3 regions of the Corynebacterium faecale genome follow, and region 1 is predicted to be linked to each of the others. Evidence: riboswitches for the same ligand, from Rfam matches in the RefSeq annotation. Region 1 holds a riboswitch; each other region holds the start of a gene.
The links. Region 1 has a riboswitch for thiamine pyrophosphate ahead of CFAEC_RS04825 (ECF transporter S component). Riboswitches for the same ligand answer to the same signal wherever they lie in the genome.

Region 1 (10,324 bases):
TCATAACGCTTGAGTTCGGTGTCCACACCGGCCGCGCGGAGCTTCTCGGCATATGCTTCGCCTTCATCGCGCAGTGGGTCATAACCGGCGGTGACCACAAATGCCTTGGGCAGGCCGGAGAGGTTCTCACGTTTGATGGGGGAGACCAGCGGATCAGCCGGATCGGCACCGCCTTCGAGGTAGAAGGAGTTGAAGGGTGCCAGGCCGTTGTACTCCAGGCCATAACCTTCAGCATTTTCCTTCAGTGACGGCCAGCGCTCCTGGTCGAAGTCCAGATCCACAGAAGGGTAGTAGAGGATCTGGTGGGTGATGCGGTCGAACTCATCATCCTGTGCCATGAAGGTCACGGCGGCGACGAAGTTGCCACCGGAGGAATCACCGGCGATGGCGAGGGGCTCGTCGTGGTTAAGCGTGGCCGCAACCCCGCGCACCACGGCGTAGCACTCATTGAGCGCAACCGGGAAGGCAACCTCGGGGGAGAGGGAATAGCCGACGGAGACAATCTTCCAACCGGTCTCCTTGGCCAGGGAACGACCGACGTGGTCATGGGTGTCAAGGCTGCCGGAGAAGAATGCTCCGCCGTGGAAGTACACGATCGTGCCCTTCGGTGCGTCGGAGTCAGCGTAGATCCGTACCGGAACATCCGCGATGATGGAATCCTCGACGGAGGCGATCGGAGTGCGCTGCTCCAGTGGTGGGACGTTACCGGCCTCAAAAGCACGCATATCCGCAGGGTTCGGTGGGGTGGTGGATGCCGGTGGGATCTGGGCGACGATTTTCTGGATCTCAGGATGGAGGGTCATTGTGTGGCCTTCTTTCTGTAAACGGCGTGCCCTCAGGTGGTGAGGGCGGTGATGGCGCCGCCGCACTGTCCAGGTGGGATACCTGTGGGCAGCGGCGACGACGCCATCATAAAGAACTGTCGGAAAGGGGGATCTCCGACTTAGTAGTCGATTTTGTCCTTCTCCGGGAAAGCGGTTTCACCGGCGGATTCAGCATTCCAGGATTCGCGGGAGATGCGCTGCAGTTCCTGGACGGGCTCCTTGCGCTGTGCGGTGTAGAGCGCGAGGGCTTCTGCGACGGTGTCGGCCTCGACGATGCAGTCGGCGAGTGCACCGGCGTCGATGACCGCGGAGTTCGCGCCCTGACCCTGGTGGTGGAGCATGGCGTGCGCGGCGTCACCGATGAGGACAACGGCGTCGGAGTTCCACTTGTCCTGCGGATCGATATCGGCTGCGGCACGCTGGTTGACCTGCTCCCAGTCGAGCTTCTCCACGATCTTGATCAGGCGCTCGTCGAAGTTCTTGAGCATCTCCAGCACCTCGTCCTTGGACACGTTTGGGTTCCAGGTGAGGTCATCGTGGGGGACGGTGATATCGAAGGAGATCTGACCGTTCTCACCGCGGTGGCGCAGCGGCAGGAAGTAGATCATGCGGCCGGTTTCGGCTTCGAGGTAGAGACGCAGGTTGTCGTCGACAAGCAGGCCTTCGCCCTGCGAGCCGTCAATGACGGCGCGGTAGGCGTGGGCACCCTGCATGACCGGCTGGGAATCAGACCACAGGGTGCGGACCTTGGACTTGATGCCATCGGCGCCGACCAGGATGTCAAAGGTCTCCACTTCACCGTTGGTGAACTTCACGGTGGCGGAATCACCGTTGTCGGTGATCTCCTCAGCCTTGTAACCGTATTGGAGAACGCCCTCTGGCAGCTGGCTGGTCAGGGCATCGATGAAGTCACGACGGTGGATCATGCGGGTGTTGTGCTTCTCATCGCCCTCGGAGAGGTGTGGCCACTCCTCCAGGTTGATGCGGTTGCCCTGGGCATCCAGGATCTCGAAGTAGTCGGATGGGGAGGTGACTGCCTCGATGGCAGGGAAGATACCCAGCTTCTTGAACAGCTTGACGGATGCGGGGCGAAGACCGATGCCCGCTCCGACCTCACCGGAGGCATGTGCCTGCTCGTAGACCTTCACGTTGGCACCGATCTGTGCCAGTGCCAGGCCTGCGGTGGCGCCGGCGTAACCGCCGCCGATAACACCGATCTTCAGGTTCTTGATGTCTTCAGTCTTCATGGTCTTGTCCTTTTCTTTAAGGCAGCAGGGGGTGAGGATGCAGCTGGGGTGGGGGTTTAGTTGCTGGAAGCTGGAACGGTGCCGGGCTTCTCGGTGAGGAAGTCCTGGGCGTGATCGTTGAAGATCCGGTGGATGACGTCTTCTGCCACACCGTTGCGCTGCAGATCCGGGATGAGGACCTCGAAGATGTAGTTGATGGTGTGGCCCTTCACACCTGGCCAACCGAGAGGGGAACAGTTCGCATCGGCGGAGGCGAGCAGCTTGGCCTCGTGTCCGGCGTTGAGTTCACGCATGAAGTGATCCATGCGGTCCTTGCGGGGACGGGCCCAGAAAGGTGGGTCGGGGAGTTCGGTTTCATAACCGAAGGTGTCAAAGCCCAGTCGGCCACCGACATCGAGGATGCGTGCGGTCGGGGTCTGTGCGTGGTTGACGCCGTCATCGACATGGCCGAAGAGCACGCGGTCCAGATCGAGGCCTTCCTCCTGGAAGATGGCGATGGCTGGTTCTGCGTCGATAGCCAGGTGGGTCATCACAGGCACACCGGTCTGGACTGCTGCGCGGGCAGCGGCACGGTAGATGCGCTTGTCCAGGTCGGTCATGCGACCGCCACGGGAGACACCGACCTTGATGATGCCGGCCTTGGCGTTGGTGCCGGCGATGCCGACGGTGATCTCATGGATGAACACCTCGGTGAGGTACTCCACGGATGCGTTGGCGAAGTGTGCCAGTGCGGTGTCGCCGCCGACGAAACCGGTGCAGGCGATGATGTGCACGCCGGTCTTCTCCGACAGGGACTGGTAGTAGGGGAGGTCGCGGCCGTTGCAGATGCCGGTGGCATCCACGAAGGTGCGTCCGCCATATTCGTGGAACTTGCGCAGCTTGGGAACGGTCTCCTCGTAGCGCTGCTCCGCGGACTTCCACCACTTGGTGTCGAGCTCGGAACCGGGCATGCCGTAACCGATGTGCTCGTGGATGGCCACGAATCCCAGTTCTTCCGGCGCGATGGGGCCGAGGACTGTATTTACCTTGGACATGTTGATCCTCTTTCCTTATCGGACCGCGAGCAGTTCGCGGGGGTTGGTGTCAGTGATCTGGGTGATGTCAGCCTGTGAGATACCTGCTGCCAGCAGCTCGGGGACGATATCGGTGAGCACGGTGGTGAACTCGGCTTCCGGTGCGTCATGGCCCTTGGCCACGCCGACGGCTCCGGAGCTTAAGATGATGCGGTGCACGTGTCCTGCGTCGATAAGCTCTTTGACCAGCGCCGGCTGCCCGGCGCCGTCGATGCCCAGCCAGACGCCGCGTGCGGCGATGTCAGAGACAGGCGCTTCTCGACGCCCGATTCCCCGGAGCACCAGTCGTTCCGGCGCGATGCCCTCGTCGAGGGCGATATCGATCTCTGCCAGTGGATCAGCACCGAAGGTGTGGGACACGGCGACACCGGTGGCCAGGGAGGTACGGACTGCACCGCGCAGGAGACTTTCGTCCGTGGCGGTCATGCCTGCCTCTGTGGAGAGGGTGACGATCAGGCCAGCCGGGGCGCGACGCTCCACGCGGGGGACCACCATGCCTTCGGTGATCTCCTTGGTGAACAGATCAGCGAACTTCTCTGCTGGCCACGGGGTGGGGGGATTGGTCTGCGGGGTGAGGAAATAACCGCCCAGCATGTCCTCTGGGCCCATGCCGGTGGAGGCGATGATGTTGACTCCGGTGGCGGTGGCCAGATTCTCCAGAATGGGGAGTGCGATGGTCAGGTTGCGGCCATGGAACATGCCGGAGGCATCCACGATGGTCCGTCCGCCGGCGTTGTGGAAGGCGGTGAGTTTGTCGCGGAGGATCTCGAACACCTCTGCGCGGTTGATGGTGATATCGGGTGCGTATTCCGCGCCGGGAACCACAGACAGCAACGATGCGTGCACCTCTGTGTAGCCGAGCTGATCTGCCGGAACAGGTCCGAGGACTGTGTTGACCACAAGAGTGTTGTCAGGCATGGCACTACCTTTCTTCATTGGATCGGGCTGGATGGGGACTTGCCCGGAGAGCCTGTCATTGTGTGGCAGTTGACGTTGAAGAAACAGTGGGCCAGGAAGCGCTACCTCTGCCGTAGGGGCCGCAGCACACTGTCTTAAGGAATGTGACCTCTCTAACTCGTTTCCCCTACTTTTGCATGTTGTTATACCAAAGTCAACCGATTTGGTGTCCCACCTCACTCGGATAACAAAAACCCTGCTCAGGGGGAGATCCTGGGCAGGGTTCTGGGGGGAGTGGCGTGACTACCCCGCGGTTAACTCGCGGTGATGAAGTGGTATTTGAACTCATCGGAGCGGTGCATGGCCAGACGGTAACCCGCTGGAGCACCACCCGTGGTGATGAAAATCGTCTCGATTGCCAGCAGTGGGCTACCCACCGCCACCCCGAGGTGATCAGCGGTCTCTTCGGTGGCTGCGGTGGCCCAGGCTTCGTTGTCGGACTGGGTGAGCGTGATTCCGAATTGCCGCTCGAGGAGTTCAAACGCGGACGAACCGGCCTCCAGATCCTCCCGGCTGGGATTAAACTCCGCCGGCACCCGCAGGAAGATCCGTGAATGTGCCACGGGGGTGTCCTCCACCCAGATGAGACGGACGAAGTGCAGGAGTTGTTCATCGCCGTCAAGACTGAGCCGCACCTGGACGGGTTCCGGTGGGATCACCCGGCTGATCGCGGACACGGCCGTGGAGGTTTTCAGTCCCTGCTCCGTGAGGTGCTGATAGAGGGCACCGGGCCGGACGTTAGCGGCTCGGTCGATCCGGCGACCCGGCACCGGGAACGTGCCCTTGCCCTGTTTGCGGTAGACGTATCCCTCATCCGCCAACTCACGTAGTGCCTGTCGGATGGGTGCGCGACTGACCCCGAAACGGTCCAATAGCTGCGCCTCGGTCATGGGAGTGCTGGCATCCACCACGCCGCCGGAGATCTCTGCACGCAGAATCTCCTTGATCTGCCGGTAGAGGGGAACCCCGGTGGTGGGGTCCAGCTCACTCTGGGCTGTAGTCATGTGGCGGCCTCCCGCGGTTGTCGTTTGTTATGCCAATCCTGCATGGCGGTACCACTGTAGTCAATTTCTTATTATGACGTGGGTCATACTCGCGATGATGGCACTCATAAATTTTCTTCCCCTTCCGGGTTCGGGAAAGTTCATGGCAGCAACTATTTCCGCCTATGTGACATTCCACGGATGCACCTCTGAAGTGCTCAAACACTGTCAGGAGGTCTTCGGCGGGGAAGGGACCATGAAATTTGGGGAGGCACCAAGGGGTGGGGCCTATGGTCAGGTCTTCGACAGATTCGGCGTGATGCGGAGCTTCACCCCGGCCGCAGAAACGGGTGTTCGGCAGGGGGGCGTTCTACTTGTCTGTCAGGACACCGGTGTGTGCACCACCGTGTTCGAGGTTCCGCGCTTGCGCAGGGTGGTGGACGTGGAGAAGATCAGTGCTCCCAGCAGGCCCACCGCGGCGAAGGCGAAGAAGCCCCAGGGGTAGGCGATGCCCATGCCGACCAGGATGCCGCCGAGCAGCGGGCCGGAGATGGCACCCAGACGACCGATACCTGCGGAGAAGCCCATCGCGGTGGCGCGGATCTGGGAGGGGTGGTTCTCCCCGGTGAAGGCGTAGATGAGCACCTGGGAACTGAAGACGAACACGCCGGTCATGAAGACCACCACGTACAGGCCCAGCAGGGGCATGCGGACAGCCAGCAGCGCCAGGAATACCGCGGAGATGACAAACCAGAGCAGGGCGGTCTTGCGTGGGGTGTGGGCGTCTGCGACCCTGCCCGCGATGAGCAGGCCGACCACGGCGCCGATGTTGAGCACCATCAGGAAGCCGAGGGAATTACCCATGTCGTAATCAGCCTGGCGCATGATCTGAGGGAGCCAGGTGTTGAGTCCGTAAACCAGGAGCAGGCCCATGAAGGAGGTGCCCCAGATGGCCAGGGTGTTCCGGCGGAAACTCGGCTTGAACAGTGCGGACAGGGAGGCGGATTCGCTGATCTCCTGTTCGTGTTCACGGTCAAGATCATCATCCAGTGTCAGGCCATACGCGGTGGCGATCTCCGATGCCTTCTCCACTTCTCCTCTGGCCATCAGGTACTGGGGTGATTCCGGGAGGAAGAAGTAGAGCAACGGCAGCAGGATCAGACCGGGAACTGCACCGGTGATGAACATGGAGTGCCAGCCCAGGGGTTCGATGAGCAGGATGCCCAGGAAGGCGGTGGCCACGGCGCCCACGTGGTAACCGGTCATCAAGGTCGTGGAGGCGGATCCAGCCTTGGTGCCGGGGCGGAACTCAGTAACCATGGCGATCGCCGTGGGCAGGGCTCCACCCAGACCCACACCGGCGATGAAACGCCACAAGGTGAACAGGGTGATGTCAGAGGTGAAGGCCAGCAGCAGGGTGAAGATGGAGAAGACCGCCACGGAGAAGATCATCACGCGTCGACGCCCCAGCTTGTCTGTGAGGAAGCCGATGGTGAGCGCGCCGATCATCATGCCCACCAGTCCGAGGGTGGAGATCTGGGTGGCGCGGGCGGCATCAAGATCCCAGGAGGGGTCCTGGAGCATGGCCGGGATCGTGGCGCCGAGGACAACAAGGTCAAAACCATCAAGGACGATGGCGAACCAGAGTAATCCGAGTACCACACTGACATTCCTTGTGGAACGGGGTGTGGTGGTTACGGGGGAGGTGCTTATCACGGAAGGTGGCTCCGGATTCCTGTGAGTGGGTGGTTAGTTATCAGTAGTCGAATCGGGGCAGATCGCGCCCGACATACTGTTCAGCCAGGTAACGCTGGCCAGCTTCGGAGTCCAGAACGGAACGGAGCTCGGCGAAGCGGCGCTGGGTGGCGAAGTGGTCCTCGCCGGGAACCGCGTGGAGCATCGAGCTCATCCAGAAGGAGAAGTGCTGCGCCTTCCAGATGCGCGGGACAGCGAGCTTGCTGTAGTCATCGAGCAGACCGGTGTCATTACGCTTGATGGCACGGGTCAGGCCCGGTGCGAGCACGGACACATCGGCCACCGCCAGGTTGAGCCCCTTGGCCCCGGTGGGCGGGACGGTGTGCGCGGCATCGCCGGCCAGGAACAGTCGACCCTTCTGCATGGGTTCGGTCACCGCGGAGCGGAAACGCAGCACGGCCTTGTCAAAGATCTTTCCCTCTGAGACGGTGATGCCGGGGGAGTCAGCGCGCAGGTGCAGCTGCTCCCAGATGCGGTCATCCGGCCACATGTCGGGAGTGTCTTCCGGATCGCACTGCAGGTAGTAACGCTGCACAGTGTCGGTGCGGGTGGAGATCAGCGCGAAACCCTCGGGGTGGGTGGCGTAGATGAGTTCCTTCTGGGTCTTCGGAGCCTCCACGAGGATGCCGAACCATGCATACGGGTATTCATGGCGGGCGCGGATGCCACCATCAGCGGTGACCAGTGAGCGGGAGGGGGAACTGGAACCATCGGCGGCGACCACATAATCAGCGCTCAGCTGGTGGGTGGTGCCGTCTGCATCGGTGTAGGTGATGGTCGCCGGGCCATCGCCCTGGTAGTTCTCCACGGAATCCACGGTGGTTTCAAAGAGCAGTTCCCCTCCGTCGGAGATGCGCTTGGCAATGAAGTCCTTGAGGTACTCATGCTGCGGGTAGATGGCCACCTTGTGGCCGGTCAGTTCCGTCAGGGGGATGCGGATGTTCTCACCGTTGATGGCGATGTCGATGGCCTCGTCATGGTCAGCTTCGCGTTCCATGCGTTCGCCCACGCCGGTTTCCCGCATGAGATTCAAGGTGCCCTGCTCCAGAATTCCTGCCCGCACCGTCTCCTCCACAGCCTGGCGGGTGCGGCTTTCAAACACCACCGATTCAATACCCTGCAGGTGCAGCAGATGGGCGAGGGTGAGACCGGCCGGTCCAGCACCGATGATGGCTACTGGGACGTGATTCATGGAGGCTCCATTCTTTAAGGCATTAAGTGATCTGCGCCTCAACATACGAGTGGTGGGCGCAGTGAAGCAAGGCGTTCATCTGGCGAACAACTGTCATAGTCTATGGCACGCGCCACATCCTGCGTTATCTCACGCCACGGCATCCAGGCAAGGGTGTACCCAGGGGTGTGGTTAAGGGATTTGGGGGATGGTTCCGGTCACTGTGCTCTGACTACCACAAACCGACATTGGACAACCCCACCCATCGGTGCGCTAGCATGAATTCCTCGGTACGTGGTGTACCTGAGTACATACATCGAATTGCACGGGTGTCCGGTGAAAATCCGGGCTGAGAGGTGGCGCAGCCACAACCGTTGAACCTGATCCGGGTAATGCCGGCGATAGGGAGGAAACATGACTGATACACGTCTGCCTTCAACCAGGGAGGCACAGAAGAAGAACACCAGACACACCTGGCGTGTCATTGACATCGTCATCGCAGCAGTCCTCGGCGTGGCCTGCGGACTGATCTTCGTGGTGTGGAACTCGGTGGGCTACGCATGGTTCACCGCCTTCGATGCCCTGACCCCCGGACTTGGCGGGCTGGCAGCCGGCGTCTGGTTACTGGGCGGTGTCCTCGGTGGTCTGGTCATCCGCAAGCCGGGAGCAGCACTGTTCGTCGAGGTCATCGCAGCGTCCGTCTCCGCGGCGCTGGCCTCACAGTGGGGCATTGAGACCTTATACTCCGGCATTGCCCAGGGGCTCGGGGCGGAACTGATCTTCGCACTGTTCCTCTACCGCCGTTTCACCCTCCCGGTGGCGATCCTCGCGGGCATGGGGGCCGGCGTCGGCGCCTATCTCCTGGAGGCCGTCCTCAGCGCCTACTTCGCCATGTCCCTGGCCTTCAACATCATCTACTTCTCCTGCCTGATGATCTCCGGCGCGCTGCTCGCCGGTCTCGTGGGTTTCCTCCTGGTGCGTGCGCTCGCCCGCACCGGCGCACTGGATCGTTTCGCCGCCGGCCGCGAGCTGCGCAGGGAGGTTTAAACCCATCGTGACCACCACCATCGGTACCCGCGTGACGGTCAGGGACTTCGGTTACCGCCACGCATCCCGGAAGAAACCCGCTTTCCAGGGCATCAACATGACCATCGAACCGGGGGAGCGGATTCTGCTCACCGGCGATTCCGGTTCAGGTAAATCCACCCTGCTCGCAGCCCTGGCCGGCGTGCTCGGTGATGACACCGAGGGCGAGACCTACGGTTCCCTGCTTATCGACGCCGCCGCCGTCGGCCTGGTGCTGCAGGATCCGGACTCCCAGGTCATAGCCTCCCGCATCGGCGACGATGTCGCCTTCGGCTGCGAGAACCTCAAGGTTCCGCGGGAACAGATCTGGCCGCGGGTGGAACGGGCCCTGGACATGGTGGGTCTGACCCTGCCACTGGATCATCCCACCCGGCACCTCTCCGGCGGACAGAAGCAGCGCCTCGCGCTTGCCGGAGTCATCGCCATGGGGGCCAACCTCATCCTGCTTGATGAACCCACCGCCAACCTGGATCCGCTGGGTCAGCGGGAGGTGGTCGAGGCCGTCGACCGCGTGGTCGCTGAAACCGGTGCCACTCTCATCGTGGTGGAGCACCGCCACCAGCTCTGGTCCGGAACCGTCGACCGCATCCTCCGGCTCGACAATCAGGGCGTTCAGGAGATCACGGCGGGGGAACTCACACGGGTTGCAGATCTACCATCCCGCAGGGACCCTGCCGCCGCCTCCGTGATGTCAGCTGAGAACCTGCTCACCCGCTGGGGCCCGGCGCGTTCCTTTGAAATCCCCGAAGCAGCCTCCACGGTGATCACCGGTGCCAACGGCTCGGGCAAGACCACCCTGGCCCTGACCATCGGAGGTCTCATTCCACCGAAGGATGGGCAGTTGCACCTCTCGGACAGTCTCCGTCAGGGGGTGTCCAGGCAACCGCACCAGTGGCGTTCCGCGGATCTCGCCCGGCGCATCGGCACCGTCTTCCAGGATCCGGAGCATCAGTTCGTGGCCCGCACCGTCCGGGATGAGATCGAGGTCGGACCGAAGATCATGTCCGGTAAACGCAAGGGCACCGTGGATCCGGTGAGCGCCAGCCGCATTGAGGAACTGCTTGACCGGTTGCGCCTTCGCCATCTGGAGCATGCCAACCCTTTCACGCTCTCCGGTGGGGAGAAGCGCCGGCTGTCGGTGGCTACCGCACTGGTGGCGGCCCCGAAGCTGCTCATCCTGGATGAACCCACCTTCGGCCAGGATCCGGTGACGTTCCGGGAACTGGTG
Region 2 (10,324 bases), 490 kb from region 1:
TTGGCGGATGTGTGGGGCCGCAAGAAGACCCTGATCCTGGCGTCCGTGTTGCTGCTCGCCTTCGGCATGACCTTCACAGCCCTGCTGGATCCCGCAACCGCCACCAAGCCAACCGTGTTCCTCTTCCTCACCCTCGGCATGTCCATCATGGGTCTGATCTTCGGACCGATGTCCGCCATTCTGCCTGAGCTCTTCCCCACCAACGTCCGTTACACCGGTTCAGGCATCGCCTACAACGTCTCCTCGATTCTGGGTGCCGCTGTGGCTCCGTTCATCGCCACCTGGCTGGTGGCGTCCTACGGGGTTGCGCAGGTGGGTATCTACCTGATCATCGTCACCCTGATCACCTTCATCGCCGTGTTGACCATGAAGGAAAACAGGAACAACGACCTGACCCAGGTCTAGTCCTTCAACATCCCGGCGAACTTACCTGCGCCCGCGTCGGTTCCTCGTGGTCAGAGTGAACTGCGCGGCGCCCAGGTAGCCCAGTCGGAGCATGGCTTCAATGAGTGCGTAGTGGTAGACCCACATGCGGCGGAAGACGGCATCAAAACCGTCGGCCGCCGCTTCGCGCATCTGGCCCTCGAATACCTCGCGCTGCAGCTGCACACTCTTGAGGTAGTGCCCCGGGAAATGCGTCTCGGCGATCACCCGGAGGGACGAGCCCCGATCAACGAGTTCGTGTACCTGCTGTGTCGTGGGATAGGTCAGCGCCGGCCAGATATAGGCACGCAACATCCCAAGGGCCTCACGGGCGACGGGGCCCAGCTGTTCCGTGGCCACGAGTGACTGCATGGCCACATACCCACCTGTGGACAGCATCCGATCCAGCGCTTTGATGTATTTCTTCGCCCCGGTGGTCCCGACCACCTCCAGCTTCTCCATGGACACGATGGAGTCATAGGCACCACCCCAGTCCAACTTTCCGGGGACGGCAGCGGGAAGCTTGCGGATGTGCACATCATCTTCCACCCCGGCGAGGATGAACAGCTCCTCCAGGGCAGAGACCTGGGCGCGATCTGCAGTAAGGACATCCACCGTGGCGTTGCGGCGTGCAGCGAGGATGGAGACCGCTCCACCGGATGCCGGATACTCCAGGACGTGGGAACCCGATCGCACCTTTGCGGCATCCAGCAGCGTTGACGCAGCCCTGCGCTGGGCCTCACCCAGATCCTCCCGCTCCACGGCCACCGGATCGGCGATGGTGGTGACATCCACGAAGTGCGATCCAGGTTCGCGGTTTCGCCCCGCGCCGGGAACAAAACTCTTCACCGCGGTGCGCACCGTGGTGGGCACACCGGAGGCGAACACCCCACCGAAGGCGCTCATCCCATCACCGGAACTCAAACGGATCAGTTCCGCCGGCAGCGCGCCACCGTTATCCCGGGCGGTATCGGGAAGGGTGAAGGCGGACTGGAACCTGCCCCTCGGGCGGTAACCCACGCCCAGGAGCGCGGTGAGGACATCGGTGAGTTTGTCACTGTGCCACTCGCCTGCCATGTAACTTTCGGCCAATCCCAGCCATCCGGTGGCCGCGAGACGCGAAAATAACTCTTCATGGTCGATTGTGAGATCGGGCTCATCACCTACGAGGTCAAGACCGGCGTTCTCGCAGGCCTTTGCAAACCTAGCTTCCGCCTGTCGGGCGCGGACTCCTCTGAGTGGGAAGTCCGGTACGGTGGCCACCCCTGGCCACTCCTCGGGATCGATTGATTCCAGATGGTGCAAACGCGCTTCTACCATGCGTTTCATGCACCTCCAGGAGACTATGCGGGTATCAGGCTGACACGGGAAAATATACTCACTGCAGTGTAGACGGAACTGGCCCCCAACCGGCGGAGGCGCGACTGTTTAACAGTGTTCGCCATCTTGTTCGCGCGATACACCACCTGCAGAATGTTCGTGCTGCTATTGTGGTGACGCACGCCATAAATAACCCCATAAACGAGGGCTTGAGTTAAAAATACGGGCGGAAAAACCACATTTTCCCCCAAAACAGACAGGGTTGGGCCACCCGATCCTGTTGGTTCACACGTTTAGGACTATTGTTTATAAGGTATATGGCGTCTCATGGCTGAGCGCCCCCCGTGCATCCATTTTTATCAACGACCAGGAGACTGTGACCCCTATGTCCGAGAACCCAACCCGCCCCGAAGGCGGCCGCCATCATGTCGTCGTCATCGGTTCCGGCTTCGGCGGTCTTTTCACCGCCAAGAACCTGGCCAAGGCAGATGTCGATGTCACGCTGATCGACCGTACCAACCACCACCTCTTCCAGCCACTGCTCTACCAGGTGGCCACCGGTATCCTCTCCTCGGGCGAGATCGCACCATCCACGCGCCAGATCCTCAGTGGTCAGGACAATGTCAACGTGATCAAGGGTGAGGTTACCAACATTGACATCACCGCCCGCACCGTCACTGCATCCCTGGGTTCCTATACCCGCGTCTACGAGTACGATTCCCTCGTTGTCGGTGCCGGTGCAGGCCAGTCCTACTTCGGCAATGACCACTTCGCACAGTTCGCACCAGGCATGAAGACGATCGATGATGCCCTGGAGCTGCGTGCCCGCATCATCGGTGCCTTCGAGCGCGCGGAGATCTGTGAGGATCCGGTTGAGCGTGAGCGCCTGCTGACCTTCGTGGTCGTCGGCGCCGGCCCCACCGGTGTGGAGCTCGCCGGACAGTTGGCAGAGATGGCACATCGCACCCTGGCTGGTGAGTACACCAACTTCAACCCGTCCTCCGCCAAAATCGTGCTTCTCGACGGCGCCCCGCAGGTGCTTCCTCCCTTTGGTAAGCGTCTCGGCCGTAACGCCCAGCGCACCCTGGAAAAGCTCGGTGTGAACGTGAAGCTCAACGCCATGGTCACCGATGTTGATGAAAACGCCGTCACCTACAAGACCAAGGACGGCGAAGAGCACCGCATCCAGGCGTTCTGCAAGATCTGGTCCGCCGGTGTCGCCGCTTCCCCACTGGGCAAGCTCGTCGCCGATCAGGCCGGCGTGGAGGTCGACCGCGCGGGTCGCGTTCCGGTCAACGCTGATCTGTCCGTGGGCGAGCACAAAAACGTCTTCGTGGTCGGCGATATGATGGCGCTGGACAAACTCCCGGGTGTGGCCCAGGTGGCCATCCAGGGCGGCGAGTACGTGGCAGAGCAGATCGCCGCCGAGGTGGAGGGTCGCTCCAACACTGAGCGCGAGGCCTTCGACTACTTTGACAAGGGATCGATGGCCACCGTGTCCCGCTTCTCCGCAGTGGTGAAGATGGGCAAGGTCGAGGTCACCGGTTTCATCGGTTGGCTGCTGTGGCTGGCTGTCCACCTGATGTTCCTGGTCGGCTTCCGCAACCGTTTCGTCTCTGCGATCAGCTGGGGCCTCAACGCCCTGTCCCGCAAGCGCTGGAACCTGGAGACCACCCGTCAGCAGCTGCACGCCCGCACTGCGCTGGCCAAGCTCGGCCAGGTCATTGACACCGAGGACGCGGACATCCCGATCGAACTGCTGGACACCACCCGTTACGGTGCCACCCGCAGCATCGAGAAGGCACGTCACGAAAAGTAGTAGTTAAACCAAGCCTCCTGTGGCCACTCAGCACTGAGTGGCCACAGGAGGCTTTTTGGTGCGCGACCGCAGCCGGATCATCTGTGGAACATGCCCGCGCCATCTTCCGTTTCCATGGTCTGAACACCTATTGATCTCCCAACCGCACCCTTTTGCTAGTGTGTGGGCTAGGCACGGGGTGTTTGTCACAGTAATCAACTGGACAAGCTGAGATCACACCCGATGAACCTGCTCTAGCTCATACTAGCGAAGGGATGGCCGTTTGATGGCTGACTCATATCTGGACGCGCTCGCACACGTGCGGGCCACCACTCCTCTCATTCAATGCCTGACCAACACCGTGGTCATGCAGTTCACCGCCAATGCTCTTCTTGCCTCCGGGGCAACACCCGCCATGGCAGACACACCCGCGGAGTCCTTTGGCTTCGCACAGGTGGCCAACGGCGTTCTGATCAATCCGGGAACCCCCTCAGCCGAACAGTACAAAGGCATGCACCAGGCCGTTGCCGGGGCCACCGAAGCCGGTACGCCGTGGGTGCTTGACCCTGTGGGTGTGGGCGGGCTGCCGGAACGAACGGCGTTTGCACAATCAATCGTGGATAAGCACCCTGCCGCAATCCGCGGCAACGCCTCCGAGATCGTCGCGCTCGCCGGCCTGGGAGCCGGTGGCCGTGGTGTTGACTCCACCGATGACGTCGCCGGCGCCCTCACCGCAGCCCAGCAGCTCGCCGCACAGACCGGCGGTGTGGTCGCGGTGACCGGACCTGAGGATCTCATTGTGTCAACGGGACGGGTCACCTGGCTGGAATCCGGTGACCCGATGCTCCAGCTGGTCATCGGCACCGGTTGCGCCCTGGGGGCGCTTACCGCCGCATACCTCGGTGCAACACGTGACACCGACATCAATGCCCACGACGCCGTGATCGCCGCACACGCCCACCTGGGTGCCGCCGGTCAGATCGCCGCCACCCGCGCGGGCGCGCCGGGCTCCTTCGCCGTGGCACTGATCGACGCACTGTATGAACTCGACCGTGCGCAACTCGAAGATCTGACCAGCATCCGGGAGGAACAGCAGTGACCGATTTCAGCCTTTATCTTGTCACCGATCCGAAGCTTGGCGGTGGGCCGGATAAGGTCGCCGGCATCGTGGAGCAGGCCGCCGCCGGAGGTGTGACCGTGGTGCAGCTGCGTGATAAGGACGCCGATGCCGCCACCTTCCGGGCCCGCGCCGTGGAGCTCAAGGAAATCTGCGATCGTCTGGAGCGCCCGCTGTTTCTCAACGACCGCTTCGATACCGCGGTGGAACTCGGATGCCACCTCCACATCGGTCAGGGGGATATCCCTTATGTGGAGGCGCGCCAGGCTCTCCCCGATCACCTAATGGTGGGCTTGACCATTGAGAACATGGAGCAGCTGCACACCGTGATCGCCGGGTGTGAGCGCGCCGGTGTGGCACTGCCCGACGTGGTCGGTCTCGGTCCGGTGCATGACACCGCCACCAAACCTGATGCACCTCAAGCCCTGGGGGTTGACGGGGTGGCAGACATTGCCACCGTGTGCAGGCGCCACGGGATCCGGTCGGTGGCCATTGGCGGTGTGGATCTGAGCAATGCGTCCAGGCTTGCGCGTACCGACGTTGATGGTCTGTGTGTGGTGTCGGAGATCATGGCGGCCAACGATCCGGGTGGGGCGGCGCGTGATCTGCGTGCGCTGATCGACGCCGCACGCACGCCCTCCCGTCCCCGTGTGCTCACGATCGCCGGCACTGACCCCACAGGTGGTGCGGGTGTGCAGGCTGACCTCAAATCGATCGCGGCCGCCGGTGGCTTCGGCATGTCCGTGGTCACCGCGCTGGTCGCGCAGAACACCCACGGTGTCACCTCGGTGCACACCCCACCCGCGGAGTTTCTGGATCAGCAACTGGAGTCGGTGTTTTCTGATGTGACGGTGGATGCGGTCAAGCTCGGCATGCTCGGCAGTGCCGCCACGGTCCGCCAGGTCACCCGGTGGTTGCGCGAACGTGACCACGGCCCTGTCGTCCTGGACCCGGTCATGGTGGCCACCAGCGGCGACAGCCTCCTGGACGCGGATGCCGCGGACGCGCTGCTCGAGCTGGCCGGCGAGGTCGATGTGATCACCCCCAACATCCCCGAGCTCGCTGTGCTTTGCGACGAACCGCCAGCCCCATCGATGGACACCGCCGTACGCCAGGCCCTGACCTTCGCGGCACAGAACAACACCATCGTGATTGTCAAGGGTGGTCACTTGAATGGCCCGAATGCTGACAATGCAGTGGTCCGTCCCGACGGCAGTGTCCATCCCGTGAGCAATCCACGGGTGGACACCACCAATTCCCACGGCACGGGCTGCTCCCTCTCGGCGGCGCTTGCCACACGGATTGTCCTGGACAACTCAGTGGAGGATGCCCTGGAATGGTCCACGCGGTGGCTCAATGAGGCATTGCGCGCCTCCGATGCGCTTCAGGTGGGTTCCGGGAGTGGGCCGGTGGATCACTTCGCCATGCATCAACGGATGCTACGTGCCGCAGACACAACGCCGTGGCCACACCTGCAGGTCACGGGCCTGACTGGCTCCCGGGTTGATGATGTGGTGGTTCCATCCTCGGTACAGAGTCCAGTTCCAGCCCTTGCCCTTGCGGGGCCTTTCACCGAGGCGCTGTGGGCCGCCACCGGCGAGGTCATGGGGCAGATCATGGACTCCGGATTCATCCGGGGACTGGGTGATGGCACCCTGTCACCTCAGGAGTTCATCTTCTACATCGATCAGGATGCCCACTATCTGCGCCAGTATTCCCGTGCACTGGCCGTGCTGAGCTCCAAGGCGCCGGACGCCCCTGCACAGGTGGAGTGGGCCACCAGTGCCGCCGAGTGCATTGTGGTGGAGGCGGAACTGCACCGCACTTATCTGGCCAGGGGCCTGGCTGACACGGGCGTGACCGCACCCTCCCCCGTGACCATGGCGTATACAGATTTCCTGGTTGCCCGGGCCTATGCCGATGATTATGTGGTGGGTGCCGCGGCGGTACTGCCCTGCTACTGGCTCTACGCCGAGATTGGACTTCTGCTGGCTGCGCAGAACCATGAGCACCATCCATACCGCGACTGGCTGGATACCTACTCAGGTGAGGAATTCCTCACGGGAGCCCGAAAAGCTATCGCCCGCGTGGAAACGGCGATGGCCGGAGCAGGTCCACAGCAACGTGTTGCCGCGGCCCGGGCTTACCTCAGTGCCTGTGTCCATGAACGCGAGTTCTTCGACCAGGCCACCAGGAAGGGTTGGATCTAGCTCACTGTTTACTGCTGGCGGGTGAACACGGCTACGAGGAACTGGGATTCTGCGACGAAAGGATGCAGCTCCCAGGATTCGTAGGCGTTTTCCAGTTCAAACCCTGCAGCACGGGCGGTTGCGAGGAAGTTGCCGAAATCCCAGCCACGTCCCGCTCCGAAACCGATGACGGCGCGCCCCGTCGGTGCGAGAGCACGATGGAGGTTCTCCAGGGCGGATTGGCGTCCGTCCTCGGCCAGGAAACCCATGACGTTGCCTGCGGATACGATCAGATCGAAGTTGTCCTCGGGGATCGGATCGGCAGACAGGTCACCGACCACCCACCGGGCTTCGGGAAAATCCCCTGCGGCATAACCGACGAGGATCGGATCGATGTCCGTGCCCAGCACGTCATGGCCCTGTTTGGCCAGGTAGCCACCGATCCTGCCCTGGCCACAGCCGGCATCGAGGATCCGGGAGCCACGCTGGGCCATGGCGTCAATCAGACGGGCCTCGCCGTAGATATCAGTGCCCTCCGCTGCGAGGTTGCGCCACCGCTGGGCGTAGTTCTCGGAGTGCGATGGGTTGTTGCTGGTGATCTCATTCCATGTAGGCATGTGTCCAAGTATAGGAAGAACTCCTCAGGAGAGGGTTGTGCTTGTTTACCCGAGGACCATGGTGCGCAGCGTGGTGCGGGCGACGAGTTCCCCGTTGTGGGTGCACAGCACCTGCCAGACCTGGGTGCGGCCGCCCTTCTGGATGGCGGTGGCCTCCGCGCGGATCACGCCATCACGCACGGAGGAAATGAAATCAGTGTTATTGTTCACGCCCACCACCGGCTTGCCGCGACCGAAGATGATGCCGGCGGTGGATGCGGTGGACTCGGCGATGGCGCAGTACACACCCCCATTGACCAGTCCTGCAGGCTGGAGGTGCTTGGCCGTCACCCGCAGTTCACTGATCACCCGCTCTGGTCCAACCTCCACATAACGCAGCCCCAGGGTGCGGTCGAGACCGAAGTTCCCCGTGTTGAGCATCTCCAGCTCATCCGAGGTGAGGGGGCGTTCCACGGCGATGGTGGCAAGTGCCAGGACATCTTTGAGTTCATTCTGGGTCATGGCAATCAGCCTATTGTATCGCGGGGTGAAAACTGTGACCGAAATGATATGACCATTGATGTGATTTCAGCTGACACCGCGCTCTCCCGTGCGTATGATCATAACTATGACTAACGCAGACTCCCTCGCACAGATCGGCGTCGTTGGATTGGCCGTCATGGGCTCCAATCTCGCACGCAACTTCGCCCGCAACGGACACACCGTCGCCGTGTACAACCGCAGCACCGACAAGACTGACAAGCTCATCGCCGATCATGCGGCCGATGGAAATTTCATCCCCTCCAAAACCATCGAAGACTTCGTGGCATCATTGGAAAAACCACGTCGTGCCATCATCATGGTCCAGGCTGGTAAGGCCACGGACGCCGTGATCAACCAGCTGGCTGATGCCATGGAAGACGGTGACATCATCATTGATGGTGGCAACGCGCTCTACACTGACACCGTTCGTCGTGAGAAGGAAATGGCGGAGCGTAACCGCCACTTCGTCGGCGCTGGCATTTCCGGCGGCGAGGAGGGGGCCCTCAACGGACCGTCGATCATGCCGGGCGGTCCGAAGGAGTCCTGGGAGACCCTGGGACCACTGTTGGAGTCCATCGCCGCCAATGTCGACGGAACCCCGTGCGTGACGCACATTGGTCCCGATGGTGCCGGCCACTTCGTCAAGATGGTCCATAACGGCATCGAGTACGCCGACATGCAGGTCATCGGCGAGGCCTACCAGCTGCTGCGCTTCGGTGCAGGCATGGAGCCGGCAGAGATCGCCGATGTCTTCGCCGAGTGGAACAAGGGTGACCTTGACTCCTACCTCATCGAGATCACCGCCGAGGTGCTGCGCCAGGTGGACGCCCAGACAGGCAAGCCGCTGGTCGACGTCATCCTGGATGCCGCCGGCCAGAAGGGCACCGGTCGCTGGACCGTCAAGGAGGCGCTTGACCTGGGTGTGCCCACCACCGCCATCGGCGAGGCGGTATTCGCCCGTGCACTGTCCTCCTCCCTTGATCAGCGCAAGGCTGCCCAGGGCAACCTGCCGGTGGGCACCCTGAAGACCTTCGAGGATCTGGGTGTGGACAAGGCCGAGTTCGTCGAAGATGTCCGTCGCGCACTGTACGCCTCCAAGCTGGTGGCCTACGCCCAGGGCTTCGATGAGATCAAGGCCGGCTCCGATGAGCACAACTGGGGCGTGGACCCACGGGACCTGGCCACCATCTGGCGCGGTGGCTGCATCATCCGGGCGAAGTTCCTCAACCGCATCGTCGAGGCCTACGACAACGATGCCGCGCTGCCCTCCCTGCTGCTTGACCCGTACTTCAAGGGTGAGCTCGAAGGTCTGATGGACTCCTGGCGCAAGATCGTCATCTACGTCACCCAGCTGGGCCTGCCCGCTCCGGTGTTCACCTCTTCCCTCGCCTACTATGACTCCCTGCGTGCAGAGCGTCTGCCCGCAGCGATCATCCAGGGCCAGCGTGACTTCTTCGGTGCGCACACCTACCAGCGCATTGACAAGGAAGGCACCTTCCACACCCTGTGGTCCGGTGACCGCAGCGAGATCGAGTCATAACTTCTGATCTCCGGAAATAACTCCACACACCCCCTGGGGGATCTTGCCATCAGATGGCACCGGTCTCCACGGGGGTGTTTTCCATCTGTCATCCTCAACTATTGCTAGCCTCAAGCTTTATGAGCACAGAACACGTGATGCACCAGCTGAGAGAATTTGCTCGACAACGGAATTGGGAACAGTTTCATTCGCCCGAAAACCTAGCCAAAAGCATCAGTATTGAAGCAGCAGAACTCCTGGAATGTTTCCAATGGAGTTCTGCTGACAACACCTCCCCACACTCCCCTGGCGGTTTTTCTGCTGAATTTCACCAAAAGGTGGGTGGCGAACTGGCTGATGTCATGACCTACTGCCTGTATCTGGCAATGCGATTAGACATGGATCCCGAAAAAATCGTCCTGGATAAGCTTGTCACCACCGGAAAGAAGTATCCGGTGGATAAGGCCTTCGGCCGATCCGATAAGTATGACCAGCTATAGGGAAAGCTGCGCGAGAATCAACACAAGACCCCACCCGATGTCGAACCCTTGGTTCCAACATTGGGTGGGGTCTTTCCCAGTGGGGACAGAAAAAATTTAAGGCTCGAGCAGGTTCTGCTCAAAGAATGCCTTGAGTGTTCCGGTGTCCTCGAGAGGCAGAACTGCTGCCACATACTGATCCGGGCGGACAATCACGATGGCACCATCACGGCTGATGCCACGCGCCTCGAAGAAATCATCACCGCTCAGGGAAGCGTAGACGTTCTCCAGGTTCTGCAGCTCAAAGGGGCCAACGCGTGGGAAGAACACATCAGGTGCG
Region 3 (10,324 bases), 880 kb from region 1:
CCACCCATCGTGGAGGTGCTCCACCGGGTGGTGGTCAATGGTGAGTCCAACGCTGATCTCAAGGATCTGACCCAGTTCGTGGTGAAGTCGCTTCCCAAGGGTACGTATTGGTACGGGACCTCCCTCGAGGGCGCCACCCAGCCAGGTGTGACCGCGTCATGCGCATGGCAACATGGCAATTAGTCGGAGGGGTTCGATGGACATAAATCCCATAAGGTAATCCTATCCAGGTTGGTGAGGGCGATTTTCGGACGCTATGCTTGGGGGTATGGGCACCGCTACCAAACTCCAGGTCCACCATCTTGAACAACCCAACCGTTTCCGTGATTTCTTCAGCTCCCGGGATGGCGTCATCGCCACCGCCACACTGGTGGCGATCGCGGTTTACCTCATCCTCCGTTTTGTCCTCGGGCTGGAGGGGTTTGCCGCGTCCTGGCCTCTGATGGCGATCATCATTGGCGGCGGCATCCCCTTGGGTATGGATGTGATGAAATCCGCCATCGCCACCCGCGGTGGGGCGGACACCCTGGCGGCGGTGTCCATCATCGCCTCGGTTCTGCTCGGGGAATGGTTGGTGGCGGCCATCGTTGTGCTGATGCTCTCCGGTGGTGAGGCACTGGAGGAGGCGGCCTCCAAGAGGGCCTCGGCCACCTTGGACGCACTGGCCAGGCGTGCTCCCCAGATCGCCCACCGCAGACTGAGTGACGGCACCACGCAGGACATCGCGATCGATGATGTCCGAATGGGCGATGCACTGGTGGTATTACCCCATGAACTGTGTCCGGTGGACGGCGAGGTGATCTCCGGACATGGCGCGATGGATGAGTCCTATCTGACCGGTGAGCCCTATGTGGTGAGTAAATCCGAAGGGTCCGAGGTCATGTCGGGTGCCATCAACGCTGATGACGCCCTGGTGATCAGGGCGACCGCCCTGGCAGAGGACTCCCGCTATGCCACCATCGTGGGTGTGCTGCGTGAGGCGGAGATGAACCGTCCGCAGATGCGCCGGCTCGCTGACCGCCTGGGGGCGTGGTACACCGTGTTGGCACTGGCGATGGGAGCGATCGGCTGGATCATTTCCGGTGACCCCACCCGTTTCCTGGCGGTGGTGGTGATCGCCACGCCGTGTCCGCTGCTCATCGGTGTACCGGTAGCCATCATCGGTGCGATCAATCTGGCTGCCAAGCGGGGCATCATCATTAAGAACCCGGGCATCCTGGAAGAAGTGTCCAAGGTGGATACCGTCATGTTCGATAAGACAGGAACCTTGACATATGGGCGCCCCAGGATCACCCACTTCCAGACAGCTGAGGGGTTGGACGATGATTATGCGCTGTCGCTCGCTGCAGCCGTGGAACGCTATTCACGCCACCCGCTGGCCACGGCCATCGTCGCCGAGGCGGATGACCGGGGCGTTGAGACGCTCCTGGTCACCTCCGTGTCAGAGAAACCAGGCCAGGGTCTCACCGGAATGGTGGACGGGCATGAAATCAGATTAACCAACCGCAAAGGTCTGTCGGACTCATCGTTTCTCCCGCAGGACCAGGCGGGCATGGAGTCGGTGATGCTGATTAACGGCCAGTTCGCCGCCTTCATCCAGTTCCGCGATGAACCCCGGAAATCAGCAGCTGATTTCATCTCCCACCTGGGCAGGAAACACGGAACGACCGAGACCATGATCATCTCCGGTGACCGCGCCTCCGAGGTGGAATACCTGGCGGGCAAAGTGGGCATCGACACCGTCCACGCGGGTGTCAGCCCCGAGGGGAAACTGGCTCTGGTCCGTGAACACAATGAGCATGGCTCCACGATGTTCCTCGGCGACGGCATCAACGATGCCCCCGCGATGGCGGCGGCAACCGTGGGGGTGGCCTTCGGTGCGGGATCCGATGTGACCATCGAGGCTGCTGACGCGGTGGTGCTGGATTCCTCCCTGGAACGCCTGGATAACCTGATCCACATCGGCAAACGCATGCGACGGATCGCGTTGCAGACCGCGATCGGGGGCATGGTGTTGTCCTTCCTCGGCATGGTGCTGGCGGTATTCGGCTGGCTCACCCCGCTCATGGGGGCGATTGCCCAGGAGATCATCGATGTGGTGGCCATCCTCAACGCCGCACGCGTGCCCTTTACCAAGGATAAACTCAGCGATTTCTAATCCCGTGGCGGATCGAGGGGGGGACTGTAACCTTGAGCAATGACACGTCCCTTCTCCCTTGCAGCCAGTGCGGCATGCGCAGTATTGGCACTGACTGGGCTCACCTCCTGCGGCAACCTCATCACAGCCGATGTCCGGGGCGAGACAGCCTTTTCTGTGAATGACCGTGGTGAGTTGATCGTTCACGTGATCACCTGTGAGTACGCCGTGACCGAGGTCCACATCGTGGCGGGCCGGGAGCACCTGCGGGACAGTGAGGTCAACCCCACCCTGGGAACCGTGGTTGCTGATCAGCCACAACAAGGGACCTTAGCCGTGAACATGAACGCCCCAGAATCACCCTGGAGTGTGGGCCAGTCCCTGGAAGCCAGGGAGAGTCCCGACCTGCTCATCATTTCGTCCGTGAGAACCGATGGGTCGGTTAAGGGCAAGGATGAGGCCATCCCACAGGTATCGGCCACCATGACTGACATCATGGCGCTGGCACCCGGAGAGGTGCTGGTCAACGAGTGGGTGGGCGGGGATGAACTGATCCGCAATGTGGCCATTGCCGAAGCTGATCTATCCGCCCCCTGTGGGTTCTAACCACGCCAGGTGATCCACCCACCCGGGCGTGCACCCCGCACTCCACGCTAGAATCGCCAGAATGTCAGTGATCTCAATTCCCAGCGCAATCGCCCGCGAACTCGGTGTCAGGGAGGAGCAGGTGGTTGCGGCCATCAAGCTTCTCGACGAAGGGAACACCGTCCCCTTCATCTCCCGTTACCGCAAGGAAGTCACCGGCGGTCTGGATGACACCCAGCTGCGACAGCTGGAGGAGCGCCTGACCTATCTCCGTGAATTGGAAGACCGTAAGCAGGCAATTCTGACTGCAATCGAGGAGCAGGGCCAGCTCACCGAGGACCTGCGGGCACTGATCCTCGGGTGTGAGACCAAGGCCCGCCTGGAGGATCTCTACCTGCCGTTCAAGAAACGACGCAGGACCAAGGCGGATATCGCACGGGAGGCCGGTCTGGAAGAGTTGGTGGATAAGCTCATCCACGCCCCGGCAACCGATGCATCTGATGCGGCCAGTTCCTTCATCACCGAAGGTTTCGAGGACACCAAAAAGGTCCTGGAGGGGGCCCGAGCCATCCTCATTGACCGCTTCGCCCTGGACGCTGACCTCGTGGGTGGGGTGCGTGAACAGATGTACAAACGTGGCTCCATGACCGCTTCCGTGGTGGCAGGAAAAGAAACTGAAGGGTCCAAGTTCAAGGACTACTTCGAATTCAATGAATCCTTTGAGTCCCTGCCCTCACACCGCATCCTGGCGCTGCTCCGCGGTGAGAACGAGGGAGTGCTCCAACTGAACCTGGATGCAGGGGAGGACACCCTGTACGAGGGCATGATTACGGACCGTTTTGATCTGGACACCTCCCGCTCCAGCTGGCTGGCTGAAGCAGTGCGCTGGGGTTGGCGCACCAAGCTCTACGTGTCCTCCAGCCTGGATGTACGCATGCGCCTGAAGGAAAAAGCCGAGGCCGGGGCACTGGATATCTTCGCCACCAACCTCCGTGATGTGCTGTTGGCGGCCCCCGCAGGTCAGCGCGCCACCATCGGTCTGGACCCGGGTTTCCGCAATGGTGTGAAGGTGGCTGTGGTGGACTCCACCGGTAAGGCACTGGATACCACGATCGTCTACCCGCATCAGCCACAGAACCGGTGGACCGATGCGGTGCAGGAACTGGCGGGCCTCTGCGCCACCCACGGAGTGGAGTTGATGGCGGTGGGCAATGGCACCGCCTCCCGTGAGACCGAGAAGCTCGCTAGTGAGGTTGCTGACCTGATCAAACAGGCCGGCGGTACCCGCCCCACCCCGGTGGTGGTCTCTGAGTCGGGTGCCTCGGTGTATTCCGCCTCCGGGATTGCAGCCGATGAGTTCCCCGACATGGATGTGTCCCTGCGCGGTGCAGTCTCGATTGCCCGGCGCCTGCAGGATCCTCTGGCTGAGCTGGTCAAGATCGAACCCAAAGCCATCGGCGTGGGGCAGTACCAGCATGATGTGAACCAACATGCTTTGGCCAAAACCCTCGACGCCGTGGTCGAGGATGCCGTGAACGCAGTCGGCGTCAACCTCAACACCGCCTCCGCACCACTGCTCACCCGGGTGGCCGGTGTCAGTTCCACCCTGGCGAATAACATCGTGGCCTACCGCGATGACAACGGGGGTTTCACCTCCCGCAAGGAATTGAACAAGGTGCCGCGCCTGGGACCGAAGGCCTTTGAACAGTGCGCCGGCTTCCTGCGTATCAATGGGAGTAAAGACCCACTGGACGCCTCCGCGGTGCACCCCGAGGCCTACCCGGTGGTGCGTCGCATCGTAGAGGCCACCGGAGTGGGGATGGACAACCTCATCGGCAATTCAGCCCTGCTGGCCACACTGCGCCCAGCTGATTTCGCCGATGAGAAATTCGGCATCCCGACCGTGACCGATATCATCGCGGAGCTGGATAAACCAGGCCGTGACCCGCGCCCGGAGTTCAAGACCGCCACCTTCAAGGAAGGCGTGGAGAAACTCTCCGACTTAAACCCCGGCATGATCCTCGAGGGAACCGTGACCAACGTGGCAGCCTTCGGGGCCTTCGTGGACGTGGGAGTCCACCAGGACGGACTTGTCCATGTCTCCGCGATGAGTGACAAGTTCATCTCCGACCCGCATGAAGTGGTCCGCTCGGGCCAGGTGGTGAAGGTCAAGGTCATGGACGTGGATGTGGACCGCAAACGCATCGGTCTGTCACTGCGCCTGACCGATGAACCCGGCGCGCCCGCACCGAAGCGCAAGAACCAGAATTCAGGCCAGCGCCGTGACAAACAGACTGACAACCGTTCCGCCGGCAGGGCGGGGGACCGTGGCGGGCAGGGGCAGCGTCGACAAGCACAGCCAACGCCTGCGGGTGGCGCGATGGCCGACGCACTCAAACGCGCCGGGCTTGGGCGTTAAACCAACCCGTTGATGCCACCGGGCAGGTTGAGCAGCTCATGATCCAGGTCCGAGTACTGGTCACAGAAGGTTGCGCTGCGCACACCGGAGGCGCAGTGCACCACAACGCGCCGGGCATCCCCGAGTGCCTGCTCAACCGTTTCCCGGCCAGAGATCGCCGAGAGCGGCAACCGCACCGGTGTCAGCTCAGCCAGTGAATCATTGAGCAGATACTCATGGGGCTCACGGATATCCAGCAGGACTGCCGCGCCGGAGCGGACCTCATCCAGCAGCTCTGTTGGAGTCGGCCCGAGGGCACACACCGCATCGGCATAGGTCGCCTGTAGTTCCGTCACCCGGGGGCGCGCCGGGTCAGCGGTCACGGTGAAGCTGCGGGTGGTGGCGGTCAGGGCATCGTAGCTGAGCATCCGTCCCGGTTGGGTGGGTAAACCAGCGAGGAACTTGATGGTCTCGGTGGCCATGAGCGCGCCGATGATGGCGGTGGTGGCACCGAGCACCCCGGCGGTGGCGCAGTCGGGGATGGAATCACCGGTGGGTTGGGCGGGGAAGAGATCACGCAGCCCCACACCATCGGTGAAGAGACAGATATCACCGCGGAAGCGCAGCACCGTGCCCCAGACCAGGGGAGTGCCGGTGATCTCTGCGGCATCCGCCACGAGGTATTTGGTGGTGAAGGAATCAGAGCCATCGAGGACCAGATCAACCTCACCGAGCAGCTCCACCGCGTTTTCCACGGTCAGCCGCTTCTGCAATGGGGTGACCGTGATGTCGGGTTGAAGTTCGTGCAGACGCTGCGCCACCACCTCCACCTTGGGCCGGCCCACATCGGAGGCACCGAAGAGGATCTGGCGGTGGATGTTGGTGATGTCCACGGTGTCATCATCAATGACGGTGATGTGCCCGACCCCGGCAGATGCCAGTGATTGCATGGCGGGACAACCCAGGCCACCGCCGCCGATGACCAGCACGTGGGCATTGTGCAGGCGTTCTTGCTGCCAGGTTCCCCAACCAGGCAGGGCGAGTTGGCGGGCGGTGCGGCGCAGTTCGGTATCCGGAAGTGTCATCTACAGCACCTGATCCGACCAGGACACCAGTCCATCAAAACTAGAGGAGGCCACGGCATGGTCGCGTTTGGGGATGCGCCCGGCTGTGCGGGCGAGGTGTCCGGCATCCACGGCTAACCGCATCGCGCGGGCCATGGTCACCGGGTCCTGACAACGGTTGACCGCAGACGCCAGCAACACGCCATCGCATCCGAGCTCCATCGCGAGTGCCGCATCGGAGGCGGTACCCACGCCGGCATCCAGGAGCACCGGCACGGTCGCGCGCGAACAGATCAATTCAATATTGTGCGGGTTGAGGATGCCCAGGCCGGTGCCGATGGGGGAGCCCAGGGGCATGACCGCGGCACATCCGACATCCTCCAGGCGCTTGGCCACCACGGGATCATCGGAGGTATAGGCCAGGACAATAAACCCTTCGGCGACCAGTAGTTCGCAGGCGTCGATGAGTTCAACCACATCGGGGAGCAGGGTGTGCTCATCGGCGATGACCTCAACCTTGACCCAGTTGGTGCCCAATGCTTCACGGGCAAGTTTCGCGGTGATGACAGCATCGCGGGCGGTGCGGCACCCGGCGGTGTTGGGTAGCGGTGCGATGTTGAGACGCCGCAGCATCTCGAAGACGGATTCACCACCATCCCCGGCGGTGGCGGCGTGACGGCGCATGGCCACCGTGGTCAGTTCCGTCCCGGAGGCAACAAGGGAATCTTCCAGCATGGCCATCGAAGTGGCACCACCGGTGCCCATGATCAGGCGGGAGTCAAAGGTGCGGTCGGCGATGGTGAGCATCTGTTCAGCCTCCCTGGACGGCGGTGAGAATATCGATGGTGAGGCCGCTTTCGAGGTCGCGGTTCCACTGGGAACGGGGCACCACGTCACCGTCGACGGCCACGGCCACGCCGGCCTCGGGAAGCCTGCCGAGGGTCTCCTCGACCAGGCCCTCCAGCGTGGTGGCATCGGTGGTCACGGACTGGTTGTTCACGGTCAGGTTCATGATGAAACTCCTTGCTTTGAAACAGGTTTATGGTGTCGGTGCGGGTGGCAGGCGCGCAGGTCAATGCCTGGATCGCGGCCCTCCACCAGCGCCAGGGTGGCATCTGCGGCCAGCGCCGTCAGTAGGATCCCGTGGCGGAAATAGCCGGTGGAGATGATCAGCTGCTCATCCACCCTTCCCAAGTAGGGGAGATCATCCGGGGTGCCCGGGCGGGCCCCGGTGGTGGCCTCTAGGAAATCGCACTCCTCAATGCCGGGCACCAGGCGGATGGCATCACGCAGCAGATCATGCACGGCGCTGGCACGCGGGATGGGACGGTTATCCTCCCGCGAGGTGGCACCGATGGCGAGTGTGTTATCAGTGCGTGGGATGAGATAGACAGGCCGATCCTCCACGAAGCCGCGCACCACGCGGGTGAGCAGGGGCTGCAGATGATCAGGAACACCCAGGCGCAGGATATCGCCGTAAACCGGGCGCAAGTGGAGTCCGGGATACAGCTCGCCGGCACCCAGACCATTGGCCAGTACCACCTGTTCATCATCGGGCAGCGCGGTGGCGCGTTCCCGCACTACGGTGACGCCGAGGTTGTGCAGCGCATCCAGCAGTGCTGTGGCGAACATCCGCGGATTAACCTGGTGATCTCCCGGGATCAGCACGGCTCCAGCCAACTGGGGACTCAGCGCCGGTTCCAGTGCGCGTGCCTGACGCACCGGCAGGCGCTCAACCGCCATACCGTGGGTGGCCTGGTAGTCCGCCAACTCCGATAGATGCGCTGAATCCGCCCGGTCCGCGGCCACCACCATGGTGCCCTCCCTCCGGTACCCGGTGGGCAGGTCCGTGTGCTTTGCGACGACCTCCAGCAGCCCCGGATACAACTCCGCCGAGCGCACCATCAGCGGAAACAGATCCTCCTGCCGGTAGACCACCTCAGCCACAGGTGCGAGCATGCCACCGGCGTGATGGGTGGCCCCGGATGCGGGGGAGGGATCCATCAAGGTGACGGTGTGCCCGGCATCCGCCAGACGCAGGGCTGACGCCAGACCAATGAGCCCTCCGCCGATAACAGTGACGCTGCTCATCGGCTTCCCGCCTCGAATCCGGTGAGTAGGCGCCTAGCATAGGCAGTGGGATCATCAGCATCCATGAGTCCACGGACAACGGCCAGACCGGCGACTCCGGTGGCAGCGAGGGACTGGGCATCATCGGCGGTGACATCGCCGATGGCCACCACCGGTACCCGTGACAGCCTCACCAGTTCGCGGTAACCCTCGATGCCAAGGGGCGTGCGGCCGGAATCCTTGGTGGGGGTGGGGCGGAAAGGTCCGGCACCGATGTAGTCGATCGCATCGGCGAACTCATTGGCCTGCTCCACCAGCTCGCGGGTGCCGGTGGTGAGGCCGATGAGGGCATCCTCGCCGAGCAGCGCACGGATATCGCGGACATGCAGGTCATCCTGCCCGACGTGCACCCCGTGGACCGGGAGTCCGCGGCGGCGCAGGGCCAGGGCGATGTCCACGCGGTCGTCGACAAGCACATGGGCGGTATCGCCCACCGCACGGGCGACGGCTTCGGTCAGCGCATGGAGATCGCGCGCGGAGATGGGTTTGCTGCGCACCTGCACCATCCGGGCTCCACCGGCAACAGCCTTGCGGGCCACGTCCACGACATGCTCCGTGGATCCGTGGCCGGTGATGAGATAACACTGCAGATCAGGGATGGGTCGCATGGGACCAGCCTCTCTTCCTTCGCTGGTGCTAACCAGACAGGTTCATACGGTTCTCGCGCGGAACTGCAGCGCGATCTCAGCCTGATACCTCAGGCACCCGTGGGGGTTTGGCCCTTCAGTGTAGATGATCCGATGGTGGCGGAGGGGATTTGGCATTGCCCTGAGAACATGAAAGAATATCCAGGTTGACTGTGCATATCGCTCTGCCTCATTTGAGGTTGCGGTACGTGGCAGCGGCGCAAAACTGAAACGGATACGAACCGGCCGAGCGCCCCACATCAGGGGAAGTGCCGCCAGGCTCCTCTTTCCCTTGACTGTCAAAGGACATTTTCATGAACATTCTGGATAAGGTCGACTCCGCATACCTGCGCGACGACGTTCCTGCTTTCCGCCCCGGTGACACCCTCGACGTTCACGTCAAGGTCATCGAAGGCACCACCACCCGTACCCAGCTCTTCAAGGGTGTTGTCATCCGCCGTCAGGGCAGTGGTATCCGTGAGACCTTCACCGTGCGTAAGGTTTCCTTCGGTATCGGTGTCGAGCGTACCTTCCCGGTTCACTCCCCGAACCTGGAGTCCATCGAGGTCATCCGTCGTGGCGATGTTCGTCGCGCCAAGCTGTACTACCTGCGCGAACTGCGCGGTAAGGCTGCCCGCATCAAGGAGAAGCGCTAATCAATAGCGTGAGGTCACTGAATTAAACCCCATTGACCAGCCCCCGGTTCATCACCCAGCGTGAGAACCGGGGGTTTTTTCCTGCTCCATCCCGCCAAATAGGAATATGCCTAAGAATGCCCCCTCGTCTGAACACATCAGGTGGGGGGATCAGCGCGGCGAACTGGTCCCAGAGGGAGGGGCGATGATGGATGATGGAACGGCTACGCTCGAGTGCTCCTGAGACATGTACGTTTTCCTGGTCGAATCCGTATGTGCCAGGCCTCGTGCCTGCTCTTATCCACACCACCCCGTAACCCCAAAGGTTAAACGACAAGCTTAGAGAAGTCTCGCATGAAGGGGGATCCCAGGCTGTGTCTTTAGGTGTTATTTGGCGTCTGCCAGACCTTCCTGTTCCTCTTCGACCGGGAGAGTGACGGTGCTTCCGTCGGCTCGCTTAACGGTGAGCTCGAGGCTGCCGCCGAGAGCCTCAACATACTTCTGGATGGTGGACACTCGGGCTGAGGTGAGGTGACCGTGCTCCATCTGGGAAATCCGGTTCTGTCCTACCCCGATCTTTTTCGCCAGGGACTCTTGGGTGAGACCAGAATCCTCGCGGAGGGTGCGGAGGCGATAGGCCCTGGCGTCGGCGTACATGCCGGCCTTGATCCGATCGATGTTTTCGCGATTGCCGGGGCGGCGTCGATGCAGGTCATTGAGTGAAGTCATGGGGTTCTCCTTAAGGGCTA

Region 2: linked by a shared signal. The riboswitch ahead of thiM (hydroxyethylthiazole kinase) and the one ahead of CFAEC_RS04825 (ECF transporter S component) in region 1 are both predicted to bind thiamine pyrophosphate.
Region 3: linked by a shared signal. The riboswitch ahead of CFAEC_RS08705 (thiamine phosphate synthase) and the one ahead of CFAEC_RS04825 (ECF transporter S component) in region 1 are both predicted to bind thiamine pyrophosphate.

Annotation. Positions count from the first base shown of each region.
Region 1 covers NZ_CP047204.1:1,022,947-1,033,270, forward strand. The annotation lists gene CFAEC_RS04790 (alpha/beta hydrolase) at 1-803, opposite strand, end outside; gene CFAEC_RS04795 (FAD-dependent monooxygenase) at 944-2,071, opposite strand; gene CFAEC_RS04800 (phosphotriesterase family protein) at 2,128-3,105, opposite strand; gene CFAEC_RS04805 (phosphotriesterase family protein) at 3,121-4,062, opposite strand; gene CFAEC_RS04810 (GntR family transcriptional regulator) at 4,356-5,105, opposite strand; gene CFAEC_RS04815 (MFS transporter) at 5,466-6,746, opposite strand; gene CFAEC_RS04820 (4-hydroxybenzoate 3-monooxygenase) at 6,841-8,031, opposite strand; TPP riboswitch at 8,326-8,435, shown strand; gene CFAEC_RS04825 (ECF transporter S component) at 8,425-9,057, shown strand; gene CFAEC_RS04830 (ABC transporter ATP-binding protein) at 9,065-10,324, shown strand, end outside.
Region 2 covers NZ_CP047204.1:1,510,483-1,520,806, reverse strand. The annotation lists gene CFAEC_RS06955 (MFS transporter) at 1-405, shown strand, start outside; gene CFAEC_RS06950 (class I SAM-dependent methyltransferase) at 427-1,743, opposite strand; gene CFAEC_RS06945 (NAD(P)/FAD-dependent oxidoreductase) at 2,129-3,562, shown strand; TPP riboswitch at 3,727-3,834, shown strand; gene thiM (hydroxyethylthiazole kinase) at 3,828-4,640, shown strand; gene CFAEC_RS06935 (bifunctional hydroxymethylpyrimidine kinase/phosphomethylpyrimidine kinase) at 4,637-6,868, shown strand; gene CFAEC_RS06930 (class I SAM-dependent methyltransferase) at 6,877-7,464, opposite strand; gene CFAEC_RS06925 (PaaI family thioesterase) at 7,510-7,965, opposite strand; gene gnd (NADP-dependent phosphogluconate dehydrogenase) at 8,072-9,526, shown strand; gene CFAEC_RS06915 (nucleotide pyrophosphohydrolase) at 9,646-10,005, shown strand; gene CFAEC_RS06910 (FAD-dependent monooxygenase) at 10,102-10,324, opposite strand, start outside.
Region 3 covers NZ_CP047204.1:1,901,424-1,911,747, reverse strand. The annotation lists gene CFAEC_RS08745 (hypothetical protein) at 1-183, shown strand, start outside; gene CFAEC_RS08740 (heavy metal translocating P-type ATPase) at 269-2,158, shown strand; gene CFAEC_RS08735 (hypothetical protein) at 2,198-2,743, shown strand; gene CFAEC_RS08730 (Tex family protein) at 2,805-5,141, shown strand; gene CFAEC_RS08725 (ThiF family adenylyltransferase) at 5,138-6,205, opposite strand; gene CFAEC_RS08720 (thiazole synthase) at 6,206-6,991, opposite strand; gene thiS (sulfur carrier protein ThiS) at 6,996-7,196, opposite strand; gene thiO (glycine oxidase ThiO) at 7,193-8,275, opposite strand; gene CFAEC_RS08705 (thiamine phosphate synthase) at 8,272-8,922, opposite strand; TPP riboswitch at 8,920-9,033, opposite strand; gene rplS (50S ribosomal protein L19) at 9,255-9,596, shown strand; gene CFAEC_RS08695 (helix-turn-helix domain-containing protein) at 9,963-10,304, opposite strand.